Regions from separate parts of the Ectobacillus sp. OTK genome, predicted to be linked through region 3. Evidence: riboswitches for the same ligand, from Rfam matches in the RefSeq annotation. Region 3 holds a riboswitch; each other region holds the start of a gene.

Region 1 (6,635 bases), 370 kb from region 3:
ACGCTGGAATTCCATTAAGCGCTAGCGTCATAGCAACCATTATTGCATCAATTGCAGGCTGTCTACTGATGGCCCTATGGGTTAATGCGCCGATTATTGTGATTCCCGGCATGGGGATCAATGCTTTTTTTAGTTATACGATGATTCAGTCTATGGGGCTCACCCCTCAACAGGGGATGACTGTGGTAATCATCTCAGGAGTTCTATTTTTTCTCGTCAGTATCACTTCTTTCGGAAATCAAATCCTATCGTCTGTCCCTGATTCGTTAAAACATGGGATCACAGTGGGCATTGGACTTTTTCTTACCTTTATTGGGCTGCAGAAAGGGGGAATTATTCAATCTAGTGAAACTACTCTCGTCGCCCTTGGCAATTTTGGAAGCCCTATTGCACTGTCTACACTAGCAGGCCTGCTGGTCACACTAGTGCTATTTGTTCGCAATGTCAAAGGGAGCCTATTAATCGGTCTCTTCTTTACTAGTATATTGACCCTTTGGATTACTGAAAAAAAGGAAATTACTAACAAAGGAATGGATTTTCACGCTTACAGCCAGCTGTTTGCCTCCAGCGAGTTCAGTATCCTACAGATTTCTTTCTGGATCGCCGTTTTTTCTATGACTATGATTCTTCTCTTTGAAAACATGGGATTGCTAAGCGGGATGCTGCCGGATGTTGAAAAGTTTCCTCGTGCTTACAAAGCAATGGCGATCTCTACGATTGCATCGGGAATCTTTGGAACCAGCCCGACCATTGCTTCCGCTGAGAGTGCATCCGGAATCTCAGAAGGAGGAAAAACTGGTATTCCTGCCCTAGTAACAGCAATCTTGTTTGCCCTCTCAATGGCAGCTTTGCCGTTCATTCAGCTAATACCTGAAAATGCAGTTGCTCCGGTATTGATTATCATTGGAGCATTAATGATGAAAAGTGTGATTAACATCCCTTTTCATGATTTTTCCGAGAGTTTTCCAGCTTTTTTAATTATCGTCTGTATTCCATTAACATCCAGTATCGCCGACGGTTTGGCCTTTGGTTTTATCGCATATCCATTAGTCAAAGTGGCGATTGGAAAGTGGAAATATGTGTCACCTCTCATTTACCTAATTGCCGTGCTCTTTCTGTTGAATATCGTCGCTTCTTCTGTACTTGTACATTAGTACGTATTTTATAAATAAAGAACAAATCTCTCTTGCACCGAACTTCACTCCTTAAAGTAGATACACAAGAAACATACAATGTCAAAGTACTTTAAGGAGTGTTTTGGATAAAACAACTTATCCTTTAAACTCTTAAATATAAGAAGGTTTTTATATTAAAATATTTTGTGGGAGGAAATACAGAATGAAATTTCTAATCTTTATACTCGGATTAGCTATTACTTTTTTACTAGCTTTTCTTGCAAGCAGTGATCGCAAGCAGATTAAATATAAACCAATTATGCTTATGCTTGTTATACAATTAGTGTTATCGTACTCTTTATTAAATACACAAATCGGATTTATATTAATTAAAGGAATTTCTGATGGGTTTGGAACACTCCTGCATTATGCAGAATCCGGTATTAATTTTGTATTTGGCGGTCTGGTTAATCAAGGAGAATTCTCATTCTTCCTTTCTGTATTGCTTCCAATTGTTTTCATTGCAGTATTAATCGGGATATTGCAACACCTCAAAGTTTTACCTTTTATCATTAAAGGAGTCGGTTTCCTATTAAGTAAAGTAAATGGTTTAGGAAAGCTGGAGTCCTATAATGCTGTTGCAGCAGCAATTATTGGACAAGGAGAAGTATTCATTACAGTAAAGGATCAGTTAAGCCGGTTGCCAAAAAGCCGATTATATACGCTTTGTGCCTCTTCCATGTCTACTGTTTCTATGTCAATTGTTGGTTCGTACATGAAAATGGTTGAACCCAAGTATGTGGTAACAGCACTTGTTTTGAACTTATTTAGCGGATTTATCATTGTCCACATTGTAAACCCTTACAAAATAAATGAAGAGGAAGATATTTTAGAGTTACAAGAAGAAAAAAAACAAACATTCTTTGAAATGTTAAGTGAATACATTACACTCGGATTTACTATTGCTGTTATGGTGGGTGCAATGTTAATTGGCTTTGTAGCATTAATGGCAGCAATTAATGGTGTATTCGACTATATTTTCGGTATCACATTCCAAAGTGTCTTAGGATATATCTTCTCACCATTGGCTTTCATTATGGGAATTCCAGCATCAGAAATGCTGGAAGCTGGTAAGATTATGGCAACAAAATTAGTTACAAACGAGTTTGTAGCAATGCTTGATTTAGCAAATGTATCAGCAGAGTTATCACCACGAACAGTTGGTATTTTATCAGTATTTCTTGTATCATTTGCCAATTTTTCTTCCATTGGGATTATTGCTGGTGCGACAAAAAGTATTGACGCAAAACAAGCGAATGTTGTTTCTCAATTTGGTTTAAAACTTTTATATGGAGCCACTTTAGTAAGTATATTATCAGGGACTATTGTTGGTGTGATGCTGTAATCTTTGAGTAGAATAGAAGAGCAAATGTAAAAGGGATAGCTCACGCTATCCCTTTTACAGCCCTCCTGATCAAACTTTATTTCTTGGTTCCGCATCTGTTTTTTAATCTCTACATACTTTCTCTTCTAACTTAGAAGCTTCCGAGCATAAGTTATTTCGGTTATCCATTTACTCTCAAGGCTAGCAGGAAATTTCTATTCTATGGCTCTAACGAAGAATTTTTGTACTAGAACCTAATCTTCCCTCTTTTTCAATGACTCTTATTTTACAAGAAAACGAATGTACGAAAAGATATAAATTCGTGCATTCAAATTGTTTACAGTCTTCAAAATAAAAACAAAATCCCCGCACATCTGCCGTAATATCCCGTTAGTCTTGAGGCACTATTCCAACGGCTTCGATAAAAACAGCTAAATATTCCCTTTACAATTCTCTCTATATTCTTTATAGTAAACTTGTAAAACTTAAAATTTTCAGACTAGGGGTGTCCAATAAGTTGGGCTGAGAGAGAAACACGATAAAGTTTCTTAACCCTCAGGACCTGATCTGGTTCATACCAGCGTGGGGAAGTTAGAATATCTACTACACATAATGATTAATAATTATTATGTACCTATCCTCTAACATCAGCCGGGTCCTATAACAGGTCCCGGCTTTTCATGCTGCAAGTGGATTGGATTTTGTCCTTTTTAATCATTTAAAAAAGGAGCGAATACAATCATGAAAAACAATTCTGTACAGGATATGAATTTTTCTATCATGTCTAGTTTCTCGGGAAGTAAAAAGGTCTATGTAGAAGGATCTAGACCAGACATTCAAGTTCCGATGCGCGAAATTCAATTAAGTCCAACAACTGGTTCATTTGGTGAAGAGGAAAATCCCCCTGTACGTGTGTATGACACAAGCGGCCCGTACACAGATACCAATGATTTAGTCGATATCCGCAATGGTCTCCGTCCGATACGCCGCAATTGGGTTCTCGAACGTGAGGATGTAGAGGAGTATGAAGGGCGAGAGATAAAGCCTGAAGATAATGGGTATAAAAAGGATGATCCACGAGCTAATGCACTTGTCTTTCCAGGACTCAAGCGAAAACCATTACGTGCAAAAAAAGGGAAAAATGTAACGCAGATGCATTATGCACGTCAAGGAATTATTACTCCTGAAATGGAATTTATTGCTATAAGGGAAAATGTTTCCCCTGAGTTTGTTCGGGATGAAGTGGCCCGCGGCCGCGCCATTATTCCTGCTAACATTAATCATCCTGAAGCGGAACCAATGATTATTGGACGTAACTTCCATGTGAAGATTAACGCGAATATCGGAAATTCAGCTGTTACTTCATCTATCGAAGAAGAAGTGGAAAAAATGACATGGGCTACTCGTTGGGGAGCAGATACACTAATGGATCTTTCCACCGGTAAAAACATCCATACAACTCGCGAGTGGATTATTCGAAATTCACCTGTTCCAGTTGGAACTGTACCTATTTATCAGGCACTTGAGAAAGTGAATGGAATTGCTGAGGATTTAACTTGGGAAGTGTTCCGCGACACATTAATCGAACAGGCGGAACAGGGTGTGGATTACTTTACGATTCATGCGGGTGTGCTTTTGCGATATATTCCATTAACAGCAAAGCGCGTAACTGGAATTGTTTCACGAGGCGGCTCTATTATGGCACAATGGTGTCTTGCCCATCATAAAGAAAACTTCCTTTACACTCACTTTGAAGAAATCTGTGAAATTATGAAAGCATATGATGTATCCTTCTCCTTAGGAGATGGCCTCCGTCCTGGTTCAATCGCAGATGCAAACGATGAAGCACAATTTGGGGAATTGGAAACATTGGGTGAACTCACAAAGATTGCATGGAAGCATGATGTGCAAGTAATGATTGAGGGACCGGGCCACGTTCCTATGCACTTAATCAAAGAAAACGTGGATAAACAAATGGAACTCTGCCAAGAAGCTCCATTCTATACTCTTGGACCGCTTACAACAGATATTGCTCCTGGCTACGATCATATTACTTCGGCAATTGGAGCTGCAATGATTGGGTGGTTTGGCACAGCAATGCTTTGTTATGTAACTCCAAAAGAACACCTAGGGCTTCCGAATAAAGAGGATGTGAGAGTAGGGGTTATTACATATAAAATTGCTGCTCACGCTGCTGATTTAGCCAAAGGTCATCCGGGTGCCCAAAAACGAGATGATGCCCTTTCAAAAGCAAGATTTGAGTTTCGTTGGAGAGACCAGTTTAACCTATCCCTTGATCCTGAAAGAGCAATCGAATATCATGATGAAACTCTTCCAGCTGAAGGTGCCAAAACTGCGCATTTCTGTTCCATGTGCGGTCCAAAATTTTGCAGCATGAGAATTTCACAGGATATTCGTGATGCTGCAAGGGAAAAAGGACTTGGTGTTGAAAGCATCATTGACGAGGGTTTAAAAGAAAAAGCAAATGAATTTAAAAAAACAGGCGGCGAACTCTACCTATAATACGTATAGCTGGAAAGGAGAATTCGATGCAGCGAGTGATCCAAATTAAAGAGGAAATAAGACAACTAAACAATCTGCTAGAACGGCTGAAGGAAGAGCTAATTAGCCTGCAAAACAATTGTAAGCATGAATTTATAAGCAATGGTTATGTACGAACCTGTACAAAGTGTCAGAGGGTAGAAAGTCTACATTGGTAATAGTAGTTTATAACACTTATTGTAAGAAAGTTTAGATAAAGTGTTATAAAGAACTGAAAGGTAGCCCTTACAAGCTAAATTTGCAACTTTACCCATTCCTCGAAGTTACACTAATACAAGATAAGGCATCTAATCAGGGATTACCTAACCAGTTATACTCTATTTAAATAGCATAAAAAGTGGTTCTGATGCAAATATGATGTTTTCGAAACATAGAACCGCAATATCCTTTTCAGCTGTGAATTATGATACGACAGTCATTTATGTATAAATTCAATCTTAGCCTGGACAGACTTCACCCCTTGCTGAAGTCTGTCCTTTTTTGAATTCTAGCATAGTACGAATTCACTTCTTTATAAAACGATGATCTTGCTCCATTGCATATTATTCGAGTGTTTCTGTTGTCTCAGTTGTATATTGTTAGGTATGTTTTTTCCTTTTAACGGTTCAATCGCTATAGGATCGCCGCGTAATGACGTGAGGTATAGAAGCATGAAAAGGCTGCAAAGCTTTCTTGAAGAAGCTACTTTGCAACCTTTATGTCTCATATTTTACAACCGGACATGCTTCCCTGACATTATTCAACTCTGGAAGGAAACTCGTTCCGTATTTTGGCACGGATACACCAGAGTTTCCGGCTACTGTTGCTCCAATATCTTGCAAATATTTAACGGATTGGAATTTCTTGTCCTGCGTTTTTCATACTTGGACTGTAAAACAACAACAGTATCTATTCACGTGTATGATCCTTTAAAGCGCCTTTCGGTATTCGGAAGGAGTACATCCTGTATGCTTTTTAAATACTTGGCTGAAATATTGCGGATTATCGCCAAATCCTATCATTTCCGCTAGCGTCACAATTTTCACATCATCCATTTGCTTGATCTGTTCCATCGCTTTTTCAATTCGTGCCTTCATTACATAGTTAGAAAACCGTTCTCCTGTTTCTTGTTTAAACAGCTTCCCTAAGTAATCCGCGTTCATATATAGCATTTGATTTGCAACCCACTTTAATGATAAGTTCGGATTGCCAAGATGCCCATCAATAATGCCAATTACCTTATTAATAATGGATGAATGCTTTGTCTTATGCCGGTCGTAATACGTAAGGGTAATTTCTTTTGCAGTCTGTTCAAAAAATGTTTTCATTTGCTGCACTGTATTCATTGCCATAAGAGCAGAAATTTTCTCCATGTATACATTCATACGCTCTGAATCACATGTCTGAACCATAACAAGGAACAGCTGCATTGCATATGATTTGGTTAAATGAATGCCTAACCGTTTGTTGATGAGGGTAGTAAAAAAGTTTGTAATTTCTTCATGCACATCTTCCCAATGCCCTGATTTAATCAGTAAACAAAATTGCTGTTCATCAAATTCTATGTGGAAGTTGTTGCTTTGGCTAACAGACAT
Region 2 (6,635 bases), 1.1 Mb from region 3:
TGCACCTTGAGCAGCGGCCTTTTGCGCTTGCTCAAGTGTATGAACGGAAATACCAAGAATTTTATCCCCGATTTTCTCGCGAACACTCGCAGCAGCTTCATCTTCTTGTCCAATATGAACACCGTCTGCATCAAGTGCTAAAGCAAGATCTACATCGTCATTTACGATAAATGGAACATTTTTGCTTTTGCAAAGCTCTTGCACTCGCTTTGCCAGCTCATACTTCGCATCCCCCGTCAAAGCACCATTGCCTTTTTCGCGATATTGAAACAGAGTAACCCCGCCGTCAATTGCGTCTTCTACAACAGAAACTAAGTCTTTCTTGCAGTTTACGCTTCCGGCAATAAAATAGACCTTTAGTAATTCTCGCATTGCATCACTTTGAATTCTTGCCATTTGGCTTCACCCCTTATCGTTAGACGTGCTGCTTCTGCTGATATGCCCAGTGATTCGTCGGTCCGTGACCGTTTCCAATTCCAAGTTGGTTTTCAATCGCGGCCTGAATGAAGTCCTTCGCTGTTTGGACTGCCGCATGTACGCTATTGCCCTTTGCCAGCTCAGCTGCAATCGCAGCAGCAAACGTACACCCCGTTCCGTGCGTGTTTTTCGTTTCGATTTTCTTGCTTGTAAAATAAAAGAATTCTTGTCCATCAAACAGCAAGTCAATGGCTTCATCCTCGGCATCATCATGACCGCCTTTAATCACCACATACTGCACACCGGTTTCAAGCAGACGCTTTGCTGCTGCCTTACGGTCCTCCAGCGTCTGAATGGACATGCCTGTTAACGCCTCCGCCTCCGGAATGTTCGGCGTTACTACTGTCGCAAGCGGCAACAAATATTCCTTTAGTGCGGCAATCGCTTCCTGCTGAAGAAGCGGTGCACCACCCTTGGCAATCATAACGGGATCAACAACGATGTTTTTCCAGCCGAACTTTCGAATTTTCTCAGCCACTTCCTGAATGATTTCACCGCTAAAGAGCATCCCAGTTTTCACTGCATCTGTTCCTAAGTCAGTGCCAATCGATTCGATTTGCTGTCCAACAGCTTCTACAGCTAGCGGATACACCCCCTGCACACCAAGGGTATTTTGTGCTGTGACAGCTGTCAAAGCGGACATACCAAATACCTTTAGCTCTTGAAATGTTTTTAAATCCGCTTGAATGCCAGCCCCGCCGCCGCTGTCAGAGCCTGCAATTGTCAGTGCTTTATATGTTCTCATTGTCATCACCTATTCCGCGATTTTTTCAACTGAACCGTATTGTGTCACGTCAGCCGCGCTTACCTTAGATAATTGATTTAATAATTCAATTTGGAAACTGCCTGGGCCTTCTTCTACCGTCTTTTTCGCTGCGATTTCTGCTGCCACCTCATAGCTGACAAGTGCTGCTACTGCAGCTTCCACGACATCCTTCTCTACAGCCGCAAATGCGCCAATAACGGATGTTAATAAACAGCCTGTTCCCGTTACCTTTGTCAAAATCGGATGTCCATTGCGGACGATATATGTTTTTGTTCCATTTGTAACAACATCTTCTTTTCCTGTAATCACAACAGTCGTATGAAGCTGCACAGCCGCTTTTTGCGCAAGCGCAACAACATCTCCCGCTCCGGCTCCTGCATCTACTCCTTTGATTGTCCAATTCTCTCCAACAACATTTGCAATCTCTGCCGCATTTCCTCTTAATGCAGCAATTTGCACCTCGCTCACAATTTTACGAGCTGTTTGTGTACGGTACGCTGTTGCTCCTGCTCCTACTGGGTCTAAAATAACAGGAACGCCGCTTTCATTTGCGGATTTCCCAGCAATGATCATCGCTTCAATTTCAGTCTCATTTAAAGTACCAATATTAAGCACAAGCGCCCCTGCGATTTTCGCCATATCGGCAACCTCTTCCTTCGCATAAGCCATAACCGGCGATGCACCAAGCGCAAGCAAGCCGTTCGCTGTAAAGTTTGTCACAACAACATTTGTAATGTTGTGTACAAGCGGATTTGTCTCTCTTACCTTCTGTAATACTTCTCCAATTTTCTGCATATTCATCAGATCTCATCCCCTTTTAATCAATAAGAAAAGCGGACACGGTCCGCCCTGCTCCCAAAGGAGACAGTTCTCCGCACATTGAGGCGCTTTTTGCCTGGGCGGGCGGAGCTCTTTCTCCACAAGAAGCTGACTGTGGGAGCAGGGCGGTGTCCCCGCAAAAAAGCGATCCTTTCCTAACTCTTATAAAAAAAGACACCTTGCGCGGGCAAAGTGTCTCGCTTAGATTGAGGATTCTCCCAATCGTAGACTTCTTTTTTACGGCTCTCCCTGCGCTGGCATAACCCAACAGGTTCAAACGGTCTACGGCGGTTCAGCCGTACTCTCAGCCTGCTTCCACAGGCTCCCGAGCTATTATAATTATATAGGAATCTTACTCCTTTGCTGTAAGAATTTCAAGCGAATTCGTACACATACAGATTACTTGAAACAAATATCCAAAACCTAATTTCCTGGGAAAAGGAAAAACGTCTTCGTAGTTAGTGAATAGATTAAAGGGACGTACATTACAAGTTTTCCGTATTTTTTAAAGAAGGGAAGTTCTAGGCAAGATTCGTTAAAATCGCTGCCTTAGAAAGGAAAACTCTGCACTGATCCTCACCCGGGAAATATTTTAGTAGAAGGGGGCGTTACAATTTACTTTTCCCGAAACAAATATGCCTGCTTCGGATGATTCGGTTGATCTGGATATTTCAATTTTATCTTTTCTTCCTGCAGCAGCTTTGCCAAATAATTATTTCGAAGCCCGTCTGATGTCCGCTCCAGCAACTGAGATAGTTCTTTTAACATAAGGGGCTTTTTCACGAGCAACTGCAAAATGATTTCCTCCATTTTACTTGGGCTCAGACGTTTCTTCCTTCTTGCCGTCTCCGCGATCGCCCATAGCTCTTTCTCAGTATCCTCTGCTATAACATTTACTTTTTGTGTGTCTATAGCCTCTGTATTTTCTAAAAAGACCGGCATCTCCTCTAGCACAGGATGATTCTCTTCGCTATTTACGGAGTTATCAACGTTATTTACGGAGTTACTTTCTTTGTTTACGGAGTCCGACTCGTTATTCAAGGAGTTATACTCCCTATTCATGGAGTCAAGATCGTTATTTATGGAGTTACTTTCTTTATTTATGGAGTTTGACTCATTGTTTATGGAGCTACCCCCTTTATTTACGGAGTTGTCAGCGTTATTTATGGAGCTCACAGCAGCTTCATAGTCGTAATATGTTGAAGCAATTTCATGCATCCACTCCAGTTGACCTTGGGTAGTGTCTTCAGACATGCTAAGCGTTAGGATCGTCCGTTCCAGCTGCATGTCCTGGTCTATCTGAGGCTGCGGCCACTGATAGTCCTTCCACGTTAAGCGCATGCTTTTCAAACCAAATCCGGCTCTTTGACAAAGATCAATTAAAATAAACATCTTAAATACATTTGGATTACGCAGATTGCTGATCCCGCCTTCAAAGGCTTGTTCAACAGGTATACGCAGCAAGCCCGGATTGGAAAATCGAATAGATTGTGCATCCCTTTCAATAACAAGCCCGCCCTCAATATAGTAATCAGCATGTACAATCATATTGATTAGTGCCTCATGGAGAGCAAGGCATACCTTCTCTTTCACATGATCTGCAGGTAAGCTCTCCGCAAAGTGATCCATCACCTTAAAATAAAAATCGTATAGGTTGCCAGACCAAGTCCCATCCTGAGAGGTGAATCTCTCAGACCAGCTGCCGCTCAGGACATCATGCAAGCTTTCTCTATATTCCAGAAAGTATTGCGGAAAAACTTCTGTTATGATTCTTTCTTCACTGAACATAAGCAGACCCGCGACTGTAAGACCTTCCTTGCTTGTATTGCGCAGCTTTCCCCATGCACCGATTTTGTATAAAAATTCTTTTGTCTCAAGCCCGTTCCACGGGTGATTTGGTTTAGTCAGAGCAAATTTTTCCCTATAGCTTTTAACGGATTCAAAGTTTAATTCATTTAGTCCATAATGCTCCAGAATTACAGTGTCTCGGGATGCTGCCGAATAATCAATTGGATGGTTCATGTTTGTATGGTTATTCACTTTTACTCTCCCTTTATTACGAACTCATTACATATATCCTTCTATTTCATCTGTTCATTTGTATTCTTATTTTACCATCTTTCTTCCCATATCTCTTGTTGTTCTCAATAAAGTATTGCAGTATGTATCATAAGCAACAAAAAGTAATCCTTCAGAATAAAAGAAAAAGAGATGATCAGGATTCAAAAAGGAGCCTGCAGGATTGTTCATTGATACACTCTTATAGGCAGAATGAAGCTCAATATTTCCCAAAGTTTTATACTTCCATCCCAAGTGTATGTTATACAGGTATAAAAAGTATTTCCATTTCTTTTACTCGCCAAATTTATACAGCAATAGCTGCTTACCGTACAGATCTTTTTATCAACCTACAAACCTGTGGATAACCTTTTCCCTTTTATCTCCCTCTAAATGTGGATAACTTTACCCAATTCTATAGCTGCTTCTGTCTAAAGGTTCTTCCATTCTTTATGAGAAAACACACAAATAAACCGTCATGTGGAATCCTTATATTGTACCGGATTCTCCATGACGGTCATTTCATGTCATTTATTGATTTTTCACCTTTGAATAGATAGGAACAGAAGCTTCCCTATCCTCAAGCTTTTGAGCTTCAATATTGTTAGGATCCAAGCCATGTCCCAAAGTGCCATACACAGTCCCAGTCTCAGGATCAATGAGCTCTGTATGATTATGATAAATTCTTGGTGTTTTCCATAAAGTAGCTAACGCTGTTGTAAGCGGCATTTCAAAATAACGATCCGGCCACATTTCTTTCACTTTTTCCTTTACCATCGGGAAATATTTTGGATTCATTCCCGGGAATAAGTGATGCTCCGCATGATACGAGAATTGGAAGTGTAAAACATCCACCCATTTTGGAACGGTTACACTCAGCGTATTCGCAAGCGGATCATTTACCGTTGTAAGCGGGTTTAAGCGATGATTCGTTGAGATATAGCCCATTACAATTGCGTTTGCAATCAAAAGCGGTATTAGGTAGACAAAGAACCATTTAACCGGGCCAAGCCATACTAATAAGGCAATCCAGGTTGCCCAAGGTAAAATAAGCTGCATCCAAACAACTGGACGATCTTTCGGCTTAAATTCATTAATATATCTTTTGAACATTCTTGATGAATGGAAAGTAAACATTAAGGACAGTAAAGTAAAGCTAATAACAGTACGAAGCCACATCGGCAGCTTATAAATTTTCCGCAATAATGGCCGTTCTTGCAATTTTTCAAGAGTTGCCCATGCATCTGGATCCTCATGCTCATCCTGTGTATGAATGTGATGCTCCATGTTGTGCCACTTTCTCCAAATCCTAGGTCCGACACATAATGGCCAAAAGCCGATAGCGCCTATAATATCACGCCATTTCTTATTCCGTATTACTGTACCATGCAAAACCTCATGAGCAAAAAGGCCTAGTCCGCCGTAGCTCAAGCCTAACACAATACTAATTGCAAGCTTGACAAACATGTTTAAATCAAATGTCCCAATCGCTACAATTCCAGAAACTACAACAATAAGATAAGCTAGTCCGCCCCAAAGCCGGGAAGGAACAGGCTGAAAAGCTTCTTTCGGCAGATGCGGAGCTACACGGGCTGCATACCACCCAAACGTACGCAATTCATTCATCAATATACCCCTTTACTTTTATGACTTATTCCAGAAAAAGCATGATGCCTACTTGCCTCTGTATTAATAAGAAACCCATGCAGTCTTTCCAGCAGCAGCTTCCGCACAAGTTTTTGCTCATTTTCTGATTCTATTATTTGGATATTTTTTACGCTTTATGTTCAATTTCTCTCATTAGACACAGATTATACATTTTTCTGGACACTAAAACCAACAAAATTAAAACCAGCTACTAAGACATGATATTAAACCTCTTTCGCTGAATTGTCAATCTATTTATGGGAGCCAAATTTTGAGATAGAATGAAAAAGAACAGGGAACATGACATCATCCCGCTCCATATGTAATGTTATATTCACACAATTATCTTAGGCCATATTTCCCCATATTATTAAGATCTATGCATATTTTTAATTAAAGATTTATTCCTTTATCACATCTACAATAGGCTGCCTCTTTGGTTGAAACCCCTTTATTTCTAGTCTCTATGTATGGCACATATAAACTTTGTGCAAAAGTTCACATAAATGCAACAAGTTGCTTTTCATTCTGGCCCCATTCAATGTCATAATGTAAGAGAATTTCACATGTTTGTTACTATCCTGATAAGGGCAGCCATTCCATTCACATAGAAAAACAGGCAATGGCTAAAATAAAACATGCGATGAGAACACTCGCCGATTGCTGGGCCTTTGGGCGAGGACAGAGACTTATTTGCACTTATACGTTATTTCTAAAATTTCTTGCTATGTTAAATGGCCTTCTAGCTGGAATTTTATAAATTCTTAAAGTATAAAACAAACCAAGGCACAAGAATGGGGGCAAAAGCATATGGAGATGAAATCATTAATTGCAGTAGAGAATTTAGCCTTAAAAAAGTTAAAAACTT
Region 3 (6,635 bases):
CTACTTGCGGAGCCATATGGCCCGTTGGTCAAGTGGTTAAGACACCGCCCTTTCACGGCGGTAACACGGGTTCGAATCCCGTACGGGTCATTAAAAAAGAGTCAGCAATATTTGCTGGCTCTTTTTTTGTTCATATAAAGAATAAATAATTTAAGGAACTGATATTTTATCGATTCTTTTTATATAGAAAAAGGGAAATAGAGTAAAAAAAAGAATATTATATAAGATTTTCTCTAAAGGGAGACATATAATGGAACTAATATGGACAAAGACGTGGACCGCTAAATCGGAGGTTTAAGAAGATGAAGAGGGAGAACTTAGGAAATTTAAAACAGTGAATTATAAGTGAGGCAAATGGATAATTTATTTCAATCCTATTACTAAATAGAGCTTTTCCAATCTCATAAAGGAGTGTGGGCATGATGCAGGATACAGTCACTCAGCAGCAGTCAAAACAAAGAAGATGGGTTCGATTTCTTGTTATATTTACCGTTTCTATTTTACTACTCCTTACAGTTGCCTATACAGGTGGGACATTATATGTAAAAAGAAGTTTGCCCGTTATTAAGGGGGAAATTTCCTTAAGAGGATTGCAGGACTTGGTAACGGTCACGAGAGACCAAAATGGAGTACCGCATATTGAAGCAAAAAATCTGCATGATTTATATGTGTCTCAAGGGTACGTAACAGCACAGGATAGATTATTTCAAATGGATTTAAGTCGTCGGCAGGCATCTGGCGAGTTGAGTGAAGTAATCGGTGAACAAACAATAGAACAAGATCGATTTTTTCTGACGCTTGGTTTACGAAGAGCAGCCGAAGCGTCCTATAATGTATATTCGAATGAAGCTAAACAGGTGTTAAAGTGGTATGCGGAAGGTGTGAATTTATACATAAATGAGGCACGAAAAGCAAATAAGTGGCCGATTGAATTTACATTTCTTGGTTATGAGCCAAAGCCATGGACACCAGTAGACTCTTTAACAATTGGAAAGTATATGGCTTTTGATTTAGGGGGACAGTGGAAGGGGCAAGCATTTCGTCAATATTTATTAAATACGGTGTCAGAGGAAAAGGCGCTTGATTTGTTCCCGGCTTATCCGAAGGACGCAGCTGAGATTATAGCTGCAGTAAAGCAAACACATTTAGATCTATCAAAGCTTTTTACAGAGGAAGTAGTTCCGCATGAACTAAATGGCAGCAGCAATTGGGTTGTAAGCGGAAGTAAGACAAAGTCTGGAAAGCCTATTTTAGCCAATAATTTGTCTGTGCCTCTTACTACACCGTCTACTTGGTATGAAACGCATTTGCAGTCTCCTGAGGTAAATGTAAGCGGAGAGGTATTGGCAGGTATACCAGGTATTGTTGTCGGTCATAATGAATTTGTTGCATGGGGGATTACCAATGTCGGTTCTGATGTGCAGGATTTATATATAGAAAAGCGAAATCCAAATAATCCGTATGAATTTTTACATAACGATACATGGGAGAAGGCTCAGGTCATTACAGATGCTATTCGTGTGAAGGACAAACCGGCAGTGGATGCTAAGACTGTCATTACAAGACATGGACCGATTATTTCTGGGCTTGAGAATAAAGAAGAAATTGCACTGGCTCTCAAATGGACAGCATCTGAGCCGTCTGCAGAGCTTGAAGCGATTATTCGTATGAATAGGGCAAGGGATTGGAACTCATTTAAGGAGGCACTTACATATTTTCATGCACCGGCACAAAATTTTGTGTTTGCTGCAAAGGATGGAACAATTGCATATCGGGCAAATGGAAAAATCCCGATTCGGAAAAAAGGGGACAGTCTTCTTCCAGTACCTGGATGGAATGATGAATATGAATGGACTGGTTATATTCCTTGGGAAGAGCTTCCAACAGTTGTAAATCCGCAAGAAGGATTTATTACAACTACCAGCAATCAGATAAAAGATCGTTCTTATCCGTATCATATAAGTAATACATGGACACAGACATATCAAGCTTCTCGTATTCAAGAGGTACTACAGCAAAAAAACACGTTTACAGTTGAGGATATGGAAAAGCTGCAGATGGATCAAATGAATCTCAAGGCACGCGAATTTGTTCCTCTTTTTCTGCAGCATATAAAAGAGGAGGAGCTAACGAAGCAAGAGAAGGAAGCGATTTCTCTCTTAAAGAAGTGGGACTTTACGGATGATCGAAGCTTAGGGGCACCGCTCCTGTTTCATACATGGATGCAGGAGATTGGAAATGTCTTATTTGAAAAGGATATTTCAGAGGATATGCAGAGATTGTTTGAAGAAAAGGAACAAGTTATTGATGAACTGCTTCGAAAAGCGCAAAATGGCCAGCCTGGACCGTGGATACAAGAACAAGGTGGTCTGGATAAGGTACTAAAAAAATCCCTAACAAGGGCGGTACAGAGCATTGAGAAGACGCAAGGGCCAAGTGTCAGAGACTGGCAATGGGGTGGCTTTCACCGTCTTGTCTTTACGCATCCATTGTCTCACATAAGACCTTTTAATTATTTGTTTAACCTGGAAACGCCTATTCCGATTGGAGGAAGCAGTGTTACGGTGCAGTCATCGGGCTCGAATGCTGAAGGTTTTGCTGATCGTGGAGCATCTTCACATTTTGTGATAGATCTAAATGATGTAACAACAGGCCATCATATCGTTGCTCCTGGGCAGTCAGGCCATACTCAGAGCGAGTGGTACCATGATCAAATGAAGGATTGGGTGATCGGGACGTATCATACAACATCGCTCACTGAGAAATCTGGGAGTATCCTCCGTCTTCTTCCTGCTCAATAAATAAATGAAAGCAGTGAATTTGGTTATAATAGTAGTTGCAAGGAGGGATTGCAATGACAACAGTAAGAGACCTAATGAGTACAGATATTTCATACTGCACTCCAGTGGATAATGTGTATGAGGCAGCTGTAAAAATGAAGCAAGAGGACGTTGGGATTATCCCAATTGTAGAAAACAATCGCTTAGTTGGGGTTGTTACCGACCGTGACCTTGTAATTCGCGGTATTGCGGATAAAAATCCTGGCTCTAACAAGATTACAGAAGTAATGACAACAGACATTATTAGTGTGTCTCCATCAGATCCAGTCGAAAAGGCGACTGAATTAATGGCTCGTCATCAAATTCGTCGTCTTCCAGTTGTAGAGAACGGACAGTTAGTGGGAATGCTTTCGCTTGGAGATTTAGCTATTGAAAAATATGCAGATGATCAAGCTGGTTATGCGTTGAGTGAAATTTCAGAGCATCATGAGTAAGAAAATATAAGGTGGCTTGAGTAGAAGAGATATCCTTTTTGGGTCACCCTATGCGATGAACCGTTATCATAAACCTAGTAAAAATAAGGGTTATGGCAACGGTTCATTTTTTGTAGAAAAAGGGTTGGATCCATCTGCTTTTCACACAATTACATACTTTACATGAATAATGTATTTTTAATATTTCTAGTAAACCTCTTGCTGTATTGTGTAACCCAGTGCTATACTAGCACTGTTAATAATAAATTGTGCTAGGGGAGCTGGTATGGCCGGCTGAGAGTAAGACCGATAGTCTTTTACCCTTTTACCTGATCTGGATAATTCCAGCGTAGGAAAGCGAAAACGGATGATGAACGTACTAGCCCGATTTCCCCTTACCTGGAAATCGGGTTTTTTGATATATTTTTATATTTTTATACTTCCACTAGGGGTGCAATGAAGCTGAGAAAGGTATAAACCTTAACCCTTATTACTTGACCTGGATAATCCCAGCGTAAGGAAGTGGCAAGCAGCAACCATTTTAAATGATTGTATGTGGCCGTTTCTTGTTAGAAGCGGTTTTTTAATTGAATTTCAGTTCGACATTTAAAGGAGGAGCAAGAATGAAGTTTTGTGATAGATTATTTCAAAACGTGCAGCCAATTTGGGAGAAAAGTCATCAGCATCCGTTTGTGAAGGGGATTGGAAATGGAGAACTGGAATTAGATAAGTTTCAGTTTTATATTATACAAGATTATTTGTACTTAATTGAATATGCAAAGGTATATGCTTTAGGTGTTGTGAAGGCTCAGGATTTGCAGGTAATGAGCAAATTTGCTTGGCAAATTGACGGGATATTAAACGGTGAGATGAACATCCATAAGGAATATGCAAAGCGTCTCGGTATTTCAATAGAGGACATGGAACAGGCAAAGCCGGCATCAATGAATCTTGCTTATACGAATTATATGCTGTCTGTATCACAAAACGGGACGCTTGCTGAGCTTGTTGCTGCGCTGTTACCTTGCATGTGGAGCTATTGGGAGATTGGAAAGCGCCTTAACGATGTGCCAGGGGCGAGCGATCATGAGTTTTATGGAGAATGGATTCGCGGCTATAGCTCGGAGGAGTATGCGGAGCTTTGCATCTGGGTTATTGATTTAATGAATGAACTGGCGGAAGGAAAGTCAGAGAAGGAATTGGCGCATCTAGAAGAGATTTTTATGACAACAAGCCGTTTTGAATATTTATTCTGGGATATGGCTTACCGCAAGGAGATGTGGAGCTTCGATGAACAGTGTTCTACAATTTCATAACGTTTCGTTTTCTTATCCAGGAGACGGAAAAACTGTTTTAAAAGAATTAGATCTTACGATTCAAAAAGGTGAGTTCATTAGTTTAGTTGGACCGAGCGGCTCTGGGAAGAGTACCATTTTACGCCTTGTTACCGGACTCGAGGAAGTACAGCAGGGAAAAGTCGTTGTGAATGGGAAAAGCATTCAGCCGAGAGACGGAGCGGTCGGCTATATGCCGCAGCAGGATTTGCTGCTGCCTTGGCGGACAATTGAAGAAAATGCCGCTATTCCATTAGAATGCCGCGGAATGAAGCGAAAAGAGGCGTATGCAAAGGTGCGGGAGTATCTTCCTGTTTTCGGGCTAGATGGCTATGAGCGAAAGCATCCAAAGGATCTGTCGGGAGGGATGCGTCAGCGAGTTTCCTTTCTGCGAACCTTCTTAACCGGGGCGGATGTACTTCTACTTGATGAACCGTTCAGTGCGCTCGATGCAATTACCAAGGTGAACATGCAGGAATGGCTGTATGAGCAATGGAGGAAATGGGAAAAAACCATTATGTTTATTACCCATGACGTAGAGGAAGCTTTGTTCCTTTCCAATCGTGTGCTCGTTGTTACGGAACAGCCGATTTGCTCTCTTACCGAACTGACTGTTCCTCTTGGAAAAGAGAGAACACGTCGTGATTTGGCGAGACCTGAATTGCTAGAGCTAAGAGAAGAACTCATCGGCATGTTAAAAGGGAAGGTGCAGGTATGAAGCAGTTCTCTTATTTACCGGCATTTTTCGTTGCTATTGTTCTTCTAGCCGGCTGGGAAGTTGGAGCACGTATTGTAAATGAAATGTATATTTTGCCGTCTCCAAGTGCAATTGTGCAGAAGATATGGGATTTGCGAGATATTTTATTTACGGTTCATCTTCCCGCTACGCTTCTTATCGTCCTAATCGGCCTTGCGATTTCCATTGTGCTTGGGGTGGGACTTGCTGTCATGATGAGTGTAAGTCCATTCGCGGAGAAGGCTTTCTACCCGTTGCTTGTTGCGTCGCAAACGATTCCGACCACCGCTCTGGCACCGTTATTTGTGCTTTGGTTTGGCTATTCCATTTGGAGTAAGGTCGTTGTCACAGTTCTCATTGCCTTCTTTCCGATTGCGGTGAATACGTATGATGGCTTTCGATCTGCGAAGAAGGAATGGGAAGAGCTGCTATTCACATACGGAGCAAGCAAACGAGATATTTTCTTAAAGCTGCGCATCCCTGCATCGCTTCCGTACTTTTTTTCAGCTCTCAAGGTCGCAGTACCGATGAGCGTTATAGGTGCGGCGATTGGAGAATGGCTCGGAGCACAGGCAGGACTTGGCTATTTTAGTAAAAGAATGATGACGCAGCTAGACGGGGCCGGCGTGTTCGCTCCTATTTTTCTTTTATCTTTGCTAGCAATTTTGTTTGTAGTTATCGTATCGCTGCTAGAAAAGAAATTTATCAACTGGAGGAAATACTTATGAAATGGTTTATTCGTTTGGTTGTTGCTGCCTTGCTGGTAACAGTAATGGCAGGCTGTTCACAAGGAACGGACAGCGCTAAGAAAACTGAGAAAAAAGAAACAAAAGAAGTAACCGTGATGCTTGATTGGTACCCAAATGCAGTGCACAGCTTTATTTATACGGCGATTGAAAAAGGATATTTCAAGGAAGAGGGCATTAACGTGAAGGTACAATTTCCATCTAATCCAACAGATCCACTCACGTTAACAGCTGCTGGAAAAGCAACAGTAGGTCTCTACTATCAACCGGATGTTGTCATTGCGAAAGCAAACGAAGGTATTCCAGTGAAATCGATTGGGGCAGTTGTACGTTCTCCGTTAAATCATGTTGTGGCTTTGAAAGACTCAAATATTAAGTCACCAAAGGATTTGGAAGGAAAGACAATCGGGTTCCCAGGTACGCCGCTTAGCGAAGAATATGTAAAAACAATGGTGAAGGCAGACGGTGGAGATCCAAGTAAGGTGAAAATTGTTGATGTTGGTTTTGACCTTGTTCCAGCCTTGATTACGAAGAAAACGGATGCAGTGACGGGTGCTTATATTAAT

Evidence for each region. A riboswitch is a leader RNA that binds a small molecule or an ion and turns the genes downstream of it on or off. The one in region 3 is predicted to bind thiamine pyrophosphate.
Region 1: it holds a riboswitch for thiamine pyrophosphate, as region 3 does, so the genes downstream of both, thiC (phosphomethylpyrimidine synthase ThiC) here and tenA (thiaminase II) in region 3, are expected to answer to the same signal.
Region 2: it holds a riboswitch for thiamine pyrophosphate, as region 3 does, so the genes downstream of both, thiM (hydroxyethylthiazole kinase) here and tenA (thiaminase II) in region 3, are expected to answer to the same signal.

Annotation. Positions count from the first base shown of each region.
Region 1 covers NZ_AP048547.1:1,387,115-1,393,749, reverse strand. Annotated here, with positions in the region: gene AC6HZ4_RS06805 (NCS2 family permease) at 1-1,154, shown strand, start outside; gene AC6HZ4_RS06800 (NupC/NupG family nucleoside CNT transporter) at 1,339-2,520, shown strand; TPP riboswitch at 2,991-3,105, shown strand; gene thiC (phosphomethylpyrimidine synthase ThiC) at 3,241-5,022, shown strand; gene AC6HZ4_RS06790 (response regulator transcription factor) at 5,970-6,635, opposite strand, start outside.
Region 2 covers NZ_AP048547.1:5,431,398-5,438,032, forward strand. Annotated here, with positions in the region: gene thiE (thiamine phosphate synthase) at 1-396, opposite strand, end outside; gene thiD (bifunctional hydroxymethylpyrimidine kinase/phosphomethylpyrimidine kinase) at 416-1,222, opposite strand; gene thiM (hydroxyethylthiazole kinase) at 1,232-2,044, opposite strand; TPP riboswitch at 2,290-2,401, opposite strand; gene AC6HZ4_RS26855 (DUF8451 domain-containing protein) at 2,678-4,102, opposite strand; gene desB (Delta(10) desaturase DesB) at 4,652-5,746, opposite strand; gene AC6HZ4_RS26865 (formate/nitrite transporter family protein) at 6,578-6,635, shown strand, end outside.
Region 3 covers NZ_AP048547.1:1,021,070-1,027,704, forward strand. Annotated here, with positions in the region: tRNA gene AC6HZ4_RS05090 (tRNA-Asn) at 1-15, shown strand, start outside; tRNA gene AC6HZ4_RS05095 (tRNA-Glu) at 19-90, shown strand; gene AC6HZ4_RS05100 (penicillin acylase family protein) at 423-2,801, shown strand; gene AC6HZ4_RS05105 (CBS domain-containing protein) at 2,855-3,274, shown strand; TPP riboswitch at 3,518-3,626, shown strand; TPP riboswitch at 3,691-3,791, shown strand; gene tenA (thiaminase II) at 3,877-4,569, shown strand; gene AC6HZ4_RS05115 (ABC transporter ATP-binding protein) at 4,544-5,305, shown strand; gene AC6HZ4_RS05120 (ABC transporter permease) at 5,302-6,051, shown strand; gene AC6HZ4_RS05125 (ABC transporter substrate-binding protein) at 6,048-6,635, shown strand, end outside.